One region of the Streptomyces luteireticuli genome, then DNA from elsewhere that is predicted to be linked to it. Evidence: riboswitches for the same ligand, from Rfam matches in the RefSeq annotation. Region 1 holds a riboswitch; each other region holds the start of a gene.
The links. A riboswitch is a leader RNA that binds a small molecule or an ion and turns the genes downstream of it on or off. The one in region 1 is predicted to bind cobalamin.
Positions count from the first base shown of each region.

Region 1 (3,264 bases):
TCTTCTCCGCCGCGAACCGCACCCGTACGGGCAGCAGGCCCAGGCCCTCCACGACCCCGGCCCGGGACTCGACCTCGTCCTCGACGCGTTCGCCGAGGAGCTGGAAGCCGCCGCAGATGCCGAGGACCGGGCGGTCCTCGGCGGCGCGGCGGACGAGCGCGTCGGCGAGACCGCGTTCGCGAAGCCAGGCCAGGGCGCGGACGGTGCCGCGGGTGCCGGGCACCACCACGAGGTCCGCGTCGGCGAGTTCCTCGGGGCGGTCGACGAAGCGGACGATCACGCCCGGCTCGGCGGCGAGCGCGTCCACGTCTGTGAAGTTGGACATGAGGGGGACGGCGCAGACCGCGACCCGCAGCACGTCCTCGCCCAGTGGCGGGGCGACCACCGACTCGCGCACGGCGCCGCGCAGCGAGACGCGGAGCCCGTCCTCCTCGTCGATGCCGAGGCCGTGGGCGAACGGCAGGACGCCGTACGTCCGGCGGCCGGTGAGGCCGCGCAGCATCTCCAGCCCCGGCTCCAGCAGGGACACGTCGCCGCGGAACTTGTTGACCAGATAGCCCGCTATGAGCTCCTGGTCCTCGGGGGAGAGCAGCGCGGTGGTGCCGAAGAAGGACGCGAAGACGCCGCCGCGGTCGATGTCGCCGACCACGACGACGGGCAGCCGACCGGCGCGCGCGATGCCCATGTTGACGATGTCGGTGCGGCGCAGGTTGATCTCGGCGGGGCTGCCGGCACCCTCGCAGATCACCGCGTCGTGGGTGGCGCGCAGCTGCTCCAGGCAGTCGGTGACGGTGCCGAAGAGCTGCTCCTGGCGGCCGGAATGGTAGCCGCGGGCGCTGAGTTCGCCGACGGGTTTGCCCATGAGCACGACCTGGCTGCTGCGGTCGCCGCCCGGCTTGAGCAGCACCGGGTTCATCAGCGCGCTCGGCTCGACACGGGCGGCCGCGGCCTGCATGGCCTGGGCGCGGCCTATCTCGGCGCCCTCCCGGGTCACGAAAGAATTCAGCGACATGTTCTGCGCCTTGAACGGCGCCACCTTGACGCCCTTGCGCACCAGCCACCGGCAGATGCCGGCGGTGACCACGCTCTTGCCCGCGTCGGAGGTCGTCCCCGCGACCAGCAGGCCCCCACCCCGCTTACCCACCCGTGCTGCTCCTCTTGACGGTCCTGCTGATGAGACTTCCCACTGTGCGCCCGGTGACAGCAACGCCCAGCGCCAGCAACGAGACCCGGCGGGAGAGCCGGACGGCCCGTTCGATGTCGGCCACGGCCACCGGCCGGTTCTCCGCACCCAGGACGGGGCGGTGCTCGACGCGGCCGGCGTAGGCGAGGGTGCCGCCGAGGCGTACGCCCAGGGCGCCCGCGAACGCGGCTTCCACCGGGCCCGCGTTGGGGCTGGGGTGGCGGCCGGCGTCGCGCCGGGCGACGCGCAGCGCGTCGCGCCGGTCGGGGCCGGCGAGGACGGCCAGGGCGGCGGTGAGCCGGGCGCCGGGCCAGCCGACGACGTCGTCGAGCCGGGCGGAGGCCCAGCCGAAGCGGCGGTAACGGGGGGACTCGTGGCCCACCATCGCGTCGAGTGTGTTGACCGCGCGGAAGCCGATGAGGCCGGGGACGCCCGCGAACGCGCCCCAGACGAGGGCGCCGACGACGGCGTCGGAGGTGTTCTCGGCGACGGACTCCACGACGGCGCGGGCCATCTGCTGCCCGTCCAGGGACTGCGGGTCGCGCCCGCACAGGTGCGGCAGCCGTTCGCGGGCGACATCGAGGTCGCCCGCTTCGAGCGCCCCGCCGATGGCGCGGGCCTCGCGGCCGAGGGAGGTGCCGCCGAGGACGGCCCAGGTCGCGGCGGCGGTCAGGGCGGCGTCCGCGGTGCGGTGGCCGCGGGTGGCGCGGGCGAGCAGGGCGGCGCCCGCGGCCGCGCCACCGGCGCACACGAGGGTGTGCAGGGTGCCGTGGGCGCGGTGGTCGCGCCACAGCCGGCGCTCGACGGAGTGCGCGGCGCGGCCGAAGGCGGCGACGGGGTGGCCGCGGCGGGGGTCGGCGAGGACGAGGTCGCAGGCGAAACCGAGGACGGCGCCGCAGGCGAAGCCGAGGGGGTCGGCGGAGGGCACGCGTCAGACCGCCGTCGCACCTCGGGGCGAACGCGGTCCGGTCGGTGGTCGGCGGCGGCCGGGCATGGCTCTGTGTCCTCACTCAGGGTCCGCGCCCTGGTTCGACGTGACCGGCGACCAGAGTCTCCTGGCTCCCGGATCGGCGCGGATCCCCTTGCCTTCCGGCGGTGTTCGGCTGCCGTGGCGTTGCGGTGCTGCGTGGTGCTGCGCGGGGGCGCGCTCCCCGGTGACAGTGGCGGGACCGCGCCGGACTCGCACCGGCTTCCTCTGCTGTCGCCGTTTGGCCTCGGCAGTCCACCATGGCCCGTGAGCGGGCGTCAACTCGGGTTTGGGTTTGCCCCTGGCCCGCCCTTTCACCGTTTCTTCCGGGGGCTCCGCCCCCTCGGCCCGGCACCGCGCTGCCGCGCGGTGGGCGGGGCTCCGCCCCTGCTCCCCGGCGGGGGCTGCGCCCCCTGCACCCCTGCTTCCGGGGCTTCGCCCCTGGCCCCCTTTTTCGGGGCTCCGCCCCGGACCCCGTTTGTCGCGGCTCCGCCGCTCGTCCTCAAACGCCGGACGGGCTGGGTTTCGGGCCCGGGCCGGATTCCAAAGCCCGGGCGCGCGCTTCAGCCCGGGTGCGCACTTCAGCCGGGGCGCGTACTTCAGCCGGGGCGCGTACTTCAGCCCGGGCGGGCACTTCAGCCCGTCCGGCGTTTGAGGACTCCGCCCGAAGGGCGGACGGGGTCCGGGGTCTCCCCGGAAGAAACGGTGAAAGGGCGGGACCGGGGCACACACCCAGCCTGTCCGGCGCTTGAGGACAGCGCCCGCAGGGCGCTTCAGGGGTCCAGGGGGCGCAGGGGCGAAGCCCCGCCACCGCCCGGAGGGGCGGTCCGGGTCCGGGGCCCCGCCCCGGGTGGGGGTACCCCCTCTGGGGGAGGCGAAAGGGCGGGCCGGGGGCAAAAACCCCCCGACCCGCCCCGAGACCGCCGCCTCAGGCGACGATCAAATAGATCCCGTACCCGACCACCGCCGCACACGCCGCATAACACGCATACGCACCGGCGCGGACCAACCCCGTGGACGACCCCCCGCCCTCGCGGGACCCCGACGTCCCCACGATCCCCAGCGTGAAGACCCCCACCAGCGCCACCGTCATCACGACACTGACACCGAAGAC
Region 1 covers NZ_CP167927.1:2,399,585-2,402,848, reverse strand. The annotation lists gene AB8735_RS10070 (cobyric acid synthase) at 1-1,144, opposite strand, end outside; gene AB8735_RS10065 (cobalamin biosynthesis protein) at 1,137-2,111, opposite strand; cobalamin riboswitch at 2,232-2,380, opposite strand; gene AB8735_RS10060 (hypothetical protein) at 3,079-3,264, opposite strand, start outside.

Region 2 (3,264 bases), 1.3 Mb from region 1:
TACCTTGCAATGATCGACACCATGGCCCGCCGGATCACCGGAGAAACCACCCAAACCTGGCGCACCTCAACGCCCGAGGATGAGACACCACGCCCAGGATGAAACCTCCACTAAGAAGCGTCGGCGTCGCTTCCGTCCTCGTCCGCCCCCGGCCGCAGGCACTGCGCGTTCCGCAGCAGCCCCTCGATGACCTCGTCCATGTCGAGCCGTTTCTCGACCCGTTGCACATCGGGGACGCGGGCGCGGGTGGTGACCCGTTCCGGGGCGAGGAGCTTGCAGCAGTCCTCGTCGGGGAGGACGGAGACGGCGGCGGTGCCGATGGCCCGGGCCTCGTCGATGATCTCCTGTTTCTCCCAGCCCAGGAGCGGGCGGAGGACGGGCAGGGAGGCGGCCTCGTCGATGGTCGCCATGTTGGCGAGGGTCTGGCTGGCGACCTGGCCGAGGCTGTCGCCGGTGACGACGGCCTCGGCGCCGGTCCGCCGGGCGAGGGCGCTCGCCGTGCGGATCATCAGGCGCCGCTGGGCGATCACTTGGAGCTTGCCGGCGCCGGCGACGGCCAGCTGCTTCTGGGCCGTGCCGAGGGCGACGACATGGAGCCGGCCTCCCGGCTGGTAGCGGTTGAGTTCGCGGGCGAGGGCGTATGCCTTGTAGACGGAGGAGGCGTTGGTGTACGGGGCGCCGGTGAAGTGGACGAAGTCGCAGCGCAGGCCGCGGCGCATGGCGCGGTAGGCGGCGACGGGCGAGTCGTAGCCGCCGGAGAGCAGGACGAGGGCGCGGCCGCCGCTGCCCACGGGCAGGCCGCCCTGTCCCTTGTGGCGCTCCCACGACAGGTAGGTCTCGTGCCGGCCGACCTCGACGGAGACGCGGACGTCGGGTGTACGGAGGTCGACCGGCAGCCCGAGGGTCTCGTGGACAACGCCTCCGACGTGGCGTTCGAGCTGGGTGGAGGTGAGGGGGAAGTCCTTGTCGCGGCGGCGGGCGCGGACCGCGAAGGTGAGGCCGGGGCGTCCGGCGCGGAGTCCGTCCAGGGCGTCCAGCACGGTCGCGCCGATGTCCTCGACCGTGCTGGGCACCCGGACCGCGGGTTCCACGACGCTGAACCCGATGACGCGGAGGGCCCGTTCGACCAGTTCCGCCACGGGGACCTGCCCGCCGAGCACGGTCACGCTCTGGGTGGTCCTGATCCAGGTGGATCCGCCGACGCCGCGTAGGGCGTACCGCAGGTTGTCCTGCAGCCGCTGCTCGAAACGCTCCCGGTTGCGGCCCTTGAGGAACGTTTCGCCGGGCTTGAGGAGGACACAGGGGGCGGGCCGGGGGGATTCCCCGGTGGGGGCGGTCGGCTGCCGGGGCACGGAGTTCTCCTTCGCGCGTCGCGTCGCGGGCCCCGGGCGGGCGCGGAGGGCCCGGCGCGCGGTGCGGTGCGTGCCGGTGTGTTCCCCGCGTCGCCCTCCCTCGGGGCCACCGGTCGGACCGCGCGTGGCGGTCACGCGCGGGCAGCGGCAGGTCTTCGGACTCGCGGGCATCCTTCACTGACCTACTGGCCGTCGCTTCCCGGGGGCCTCGCGGATCCCAGTGCTCATGACGGCGGTCGTTCCCGCTCACCGCTGCGGGGCAGTCCCGGATTCCCACCGGGTTCCCTCTTGCGACGCGCCTGCCTGGCGGGCAGGGCGAACCGGCTGCGTCCTCCAGGTTAAGTCACAGCAGGCGTCCGCTGCCCGGTGTGTCAGTCGGCGACGGTCACCCGCTCGGGCCGGACGTGCGCGCTCCACTTCTCCTCGATGCGGGCGGCCTTCCACACCACCAGGGCGAGGATCCAGGTCGCCAGGAACAGCCCGACGACGACGAACCCGACGACGTTGAGGTCCAGGCCGGCGATCCAGTCCCAGAAGGGCCCGTGGAGACCGAGCTTGTCGGCGAGGAGGCCCAGGAGTTCGACGGTGCCGATGAGGAAGGCGACGGCGACGGACAGGCCGGTGACGGTGAGGTTGTAGTAGACCTTGCGGACCGGCTTGGAGAAGGCCCAGCCGTAGGCGAAGTTCATGAACGTGCCGTCGACGGTGTCCAGCAGCGTCATGCCCGCCGCGAACAGTACGGGCAGGCAGAGGATCGCGTACCAGGGCAGGCCGGAGGCGGCGCCGGAGCCCGCCAGCACGAGCAGGGCGACCTCGGTGGCGGTGTCGAAGCCCAGGCCGAACAGCAGGCCCAGCGGATACATCTGCCAGGGCCGGGTGATCGCCTTCGTCACCCGGCCCAGCAGGCGGTTCATCAGGCCGCGGTTGTTCAGCTGCTCCTCCAGCGCCGCCTCGTCGAAGTGGCCGGAGCGCATCCGCCGGAAGACCTTCCAGATCCCGGCGAGGATCACCATGTTGATGATCGCGATCGCGTAGAGGAAGGCGCCGGAGACGGTGGTGCCGATCCAGCCGGTGACGGCGTGCAGCCCGGAGCCCTCGTCCGCCACCGGCCCGGCCAGCTGCCGGACGCCGAGCGAGAGCAGGAAGGCGAGGGCGAAGACCACGCTGGAGTGGCCGAGGGCGAACCAGAAGCCGACCGACAGCGGCCGCTGTCCGGCGTGCATCAGTTTGCGGGTGGTGTTGTCGATCGCGGCGATGTGGTCGGCGTCGAAGGCGTGCCGCAGTCCGAGGGTGTAGGCGGTCACGCCGATGCCGATCCCGAAGGACTTCGTGCCCAGGCTGTAGTGCCCGGGGGCGACGAGCGCGACGAGCGTGAACCAGCCGACGATGTGCAGGGCGACGACGACGGCCGCCATCCCGCCGAGCCGTCGCCATTCGTGGCGCGATATCGCTCCCGAGACCCGGTGCCAGCGGGACGGTCGCAGGCCCGTGACGGTGGAAGAGCCAGTGGTCATCGCGGGTTCCCTTCCTTGGGCGTACCAGGAAGGGCACACCGTAGGCGCGGCCGATTTCCACCTGCAATACCTATGCAACAACGCATGGGAGCGCGCGGCAAGTGCGGGCGTGCGGCCGCCCGTTCGCGCCGGTGCACGGCAGTGCGAGGGGTCAGCCGCCCAGGCTCCAGGAGACGGTGTGGTCCGCCAGGGTCAGGGCCAGGAGGACGAGCAGGTCGGCTGCGCCCAGGGTCAGGCCGAGGAGGGCCCGGCCGCGGCGGGCCGTGCCCCGGGCGAGGGCGAGGCCGCCGAGGGCCAGGGCCAGCGGGCCGAGCACCACGTTGAAGACCAGCAGCCCCATCAGGCCCAGGACGAAGGCGGCGACGGCCATGCCGTCGGCCTGCGTACCGCGCGGGGGG
Region 2 covers NZ_CP167927.1:1,128,716-1,131,979, forward strand. The annotation lists gene AB8735_RS04780 (IS5 family transposase) at 1-102, shown strand, start outside; gene thiI (tRNA uracil 4-sulfurtransferase ThiI) at 111-1,352, opposite strand; cobalamin riboswitch at 1,502-1,642, opposite strand; gene AB8735_RS04790 (HoxN/HupN/NixA family nickel/cobalt transporter) at 1,724-2,800, opposite strand; gene AB8735_RS04795 (hypothetical protein) at 3,018-3,264, opposite strand, start outside.
Region 2: it holds a riboswitch for cobalamin, as region 1 does, so the genes downstream of both, thiI (tRNA uracil 4-sulfurtransferase ThiI) here and AB8735_RS10065 (cobalamin biosynthesis protein) in region 1, are expected to answer to the same signal.

Region 3 (3,264 bases), 4.5 Mb from region 1:
TCGCCCTGCGCTGCGCCGACTCCTGGCTGCGGGGCGGCACTTCGGTCGTCCGCCACGGCCTGGTGGAGGACGCGGCCACCGCGGAGACGGCCCGCTGCCAGGTGTGGCAGTGGCTGCGGCACGATGTGATCTCACCGGCGGCGGTGCTGCGGCTCCTCGCGGAGGAAGCGGCCGCGCTGACGGAGGAGCAGCCCGGGGCGCGGGCGGAGGAGGCGCGGCACGCCGTCGCCCGGACGGTCCTCGGGGCGGAGCCGCCGGGGGCGTTCGGGCCGGACTTCGCGGCCGCCCCCCGGGCGCGGGGCCGGGCGCGCGCCTGAGCCCCGGCCCGGTCGGCGGGGGCTCGGGCGCTTACAGGGAGCGCTCAGATGCCCTGGCCCGCGAAACCCTCCCGCCACGTCGGGTACTCCGGGGTCCAACCCAGCTCCCGGGCGCGGGAATTGAGCGCGCCGCGCTCCCACGGCTCACCGCCGCCCGGCACCGGCTCCGGCGCCGGGACGCCCAGCGCCCCCGCGAGCACCGGCAGCCACTCCCGGCCCCGCGCCGGCTCGTCGTCCACGACGTTCACCGGGCCGGACGGCCAGTCGAGTGCCGCGACCGCCGCGGACGCCGCGTCCGCGACGTGGACGAAGGAGCTCACGGCGTCGTTCGCCTCGATGCCGCCGAGGAAGGCGGCCGGTTCGCCGCGGAGCGCCGCGGCGACCGCGCCGCCGGGGGCGTACCAGGTGCCGGGGCCGTAGAGGATGCCGTACCGCAGCACGACCGCCGTCCCCAGCTCCGCGACGGTCTCCTCCAGGGCGCGGATGCCGCCGACCATCGAGGCGCGCGGGGCCTCGGGGGAGTCGTCGAGGGGGACGGACTCGTCGGCGGGGGTGCCGCCGGGCGCGTAGGCCCAGGCGACGGACTGGGCGACGATCCGCCGGACGCCGGCGGCGCGGGCCGCGTCCACCAGGTTGCGGGTGCCCTCGCGGCGCAGCCTTATGTTGGCGCGGCCGTCCGCCCCGGCCAGGTCGGTGAGTTGGTGGATGACAGCGTCCGGCGCGGCGTCGGCCACCGCCCGCCGTACGGCGTCCGCGTCGAGGACGTCCGCCCGGACCGCGGAGGCGCCCATGCACCGCACGAGCTCGGTCCCCTCCGCCGTCCGGGAGGCCCCGGTGACCTCGTGCCCGGCCTTCAGGAGGAGGGGGACGAGCAGGCGGCCGACGGCGCCGGTGGCGCCCGCGACGAAGATGCGCATGGAAAGGGTCCGTTCGTGCGTGGTGTGCGGTGGTACTTGGTGGTACTCGGTGGTACGTGGCCCAGGCTAGAGCGGAATGCCGTCTCGCATTTGGGCCATTCGCGAGCCGGATGCGTGGGCTACTCGGGAGGGATGAGTTCCAGATCACTTCCCCGGGCGGGCCGGCAACCCCTACGCTGACGGTGCAGCTGGTTCGCCCTGCCCGCCAGGCAGACGCGTCGCAAGAGGGAACCCGGTGGGAATCCGGGACTGCCCCGCAGCGGTGAGTGGGAACGACCGCCGTCATGAGCACTGGGATCCGCGAGGACCCCGGGAAGCGACGGCCAGTAGGAACAGGCACGGCGCCCGCGAGTCCGAAGACCTGCCACTGCCCGTGCGCGTATGGACGCGCACGGAGTTCCGGTGACCTCGTGGGCGGGTCGGCGAACGCGATGGCCGTACCCGGCCGTTCGCTCCTTCGCCTTGCGCGCACCCGTCCCGGGACGCCGCTCAGTGCTCGCGAAGGAGAGTGTTGTGACCAGCAAGTCCGCAGCCGCGGCAGCACGGGCCACCGTGTACGGCTACCCCCGACAGGGTGCCGGCCGGGAACTGAAGAAGGCCGTCGAGGGTTACTGGAAGGGCCGTGTCGACGCCGGTGAACTCCGGCGCACCGCCGCCGCGCTGCGCGCCGCCACCTGGCGGGGCCTCGCCGGGGCCGGCGTGCACGAGGTGCCGACCGGCGACTTCTCGTACTACGACCACGTCCTGGACACGACCGTCATGGTCGGCGCGATCCCCGCCCGGCACCGCGCCGCCGTCGAGGCGGACGCCCTGGACGGCTACTTCGCCATGGCCCGGGGGACGCAGGACGTCGCGCCCCTGGAGATGACCAAGTGGTTCGACACCAACTACCACTACCTGGTACCCGAGTTGGGTCCGGACACCGTCTTCGCGGCCGATTCCGCCAAGCAGGTCGACGAGTTCCGGGAGGCCCGCGCCCTCGGTCTCGACGCACGCCCCGTCCTCGTCGGTCCCCTCACCTACCTTCTGCTCGCCAAGCCCGCCCCGGGCGTCGACGAGGGCTTCGAGCCGCTGACCCTGCTCGACCGGCTGCTGCCCGTCTACGCCGAGGTCCTCGCCGACCTGCGGGCCGCCGGTGCCGAGTGGGTCCAGCTCGACGAGCCCGCCCTCGTCCAGGACCGCAGCCCGGCCGAACTCAACGCCGCCGCACGGGTCTACCGCGACCTCGGCGCCCTCACCGACCGGCCCAAGCTCCTCGTCGCCTCCTACTTCGACCGGCTCGGCGACGCCCTGCCCGTCCTCGCCAAGGCCCCCGTCGACGGGCTGGCCCTGGACTTCACCGGGCCCGCCGCCGGGAACCTCGACGACCTCGCCGCCGTGGGCGGCCTGCCCGGCAAGCGGCTGGTCGCCGGTGTCGTGGACGGGCGCAACGTATGGATCAACGACCTCGCCGGGTCGCTCGCCACCCTCGCCACCCTCCTCGGCCTCGCCGACCGGGTGGACGTCGCGGCGTCCTGCTCGCTGCTGCACGTCCCGCTCGACGTCACCGCCGAACGGGACATCGACGGACAGATCGTCCGCTGGCTCGCCTTCGCCCGCCAGAAGACCGCCGAGGTCGTCCTCCTGGCGCGCGGACTGGAACGCGGCACCGACGCCATCGCCGCCGAACTCGCCGCCAACCGGGCCGACCTGGCCTCCCGCGCGGGCTCGCCCATCACCCGCGACCCGGCCGTGCGCGCCCGCACCGCCGCCGTCACCGACGCCGACGGCCGCCGCTCGCACCCCTACCCCGGGCGGGCCGCCGCCCAGCGCGCCCGGCTCGGCCTGCCGCCGCTGCCGACGACCACCATCGGCTCCTTCCCGCAGACCACCGAACTGCGCACCGCCCGCGCCGACCTGCGCGCCGGACGCATCGGCACCGAGGGCTACGAGGAGCGGATCGAGGCCGAGATCCGGGAGGTGATCTCCTTCCAGGAGAAGGCCGGGATCGACGTCCTGGTGCACGGCGAGCCCGAACGCAACGACATGGT
Region 3 covers NZ_CP167927.1:6,874,921-6,878,184, forward strand. The annotation lists gene AB8735_RS30895 (malate synthase A) at 1-317, shown strand, start outside; gene AB8735_RS30900 (NAD-dependent epimerase/dehydratase family protein) at 362-1,234, opposite strand; cobalamin riboswitch at 1,407-1,618, shown strand; gene metE (5-methyltetrahydropteroyltriglutamate--homocysteine S-methyltransferase) at 1,748-3,264, shown strand, end outside.
Region 3: it holds a riboswitch for cobalamin, as region 1 does, so the genes downstream of both, metE (5-methyltetrahydropteroyltriglutamate--homocysteine S-methyltransferase) here and AB8735_RS10065 (cobalamin biosynthesis protein) in region 1, are expected to answer to the same signal.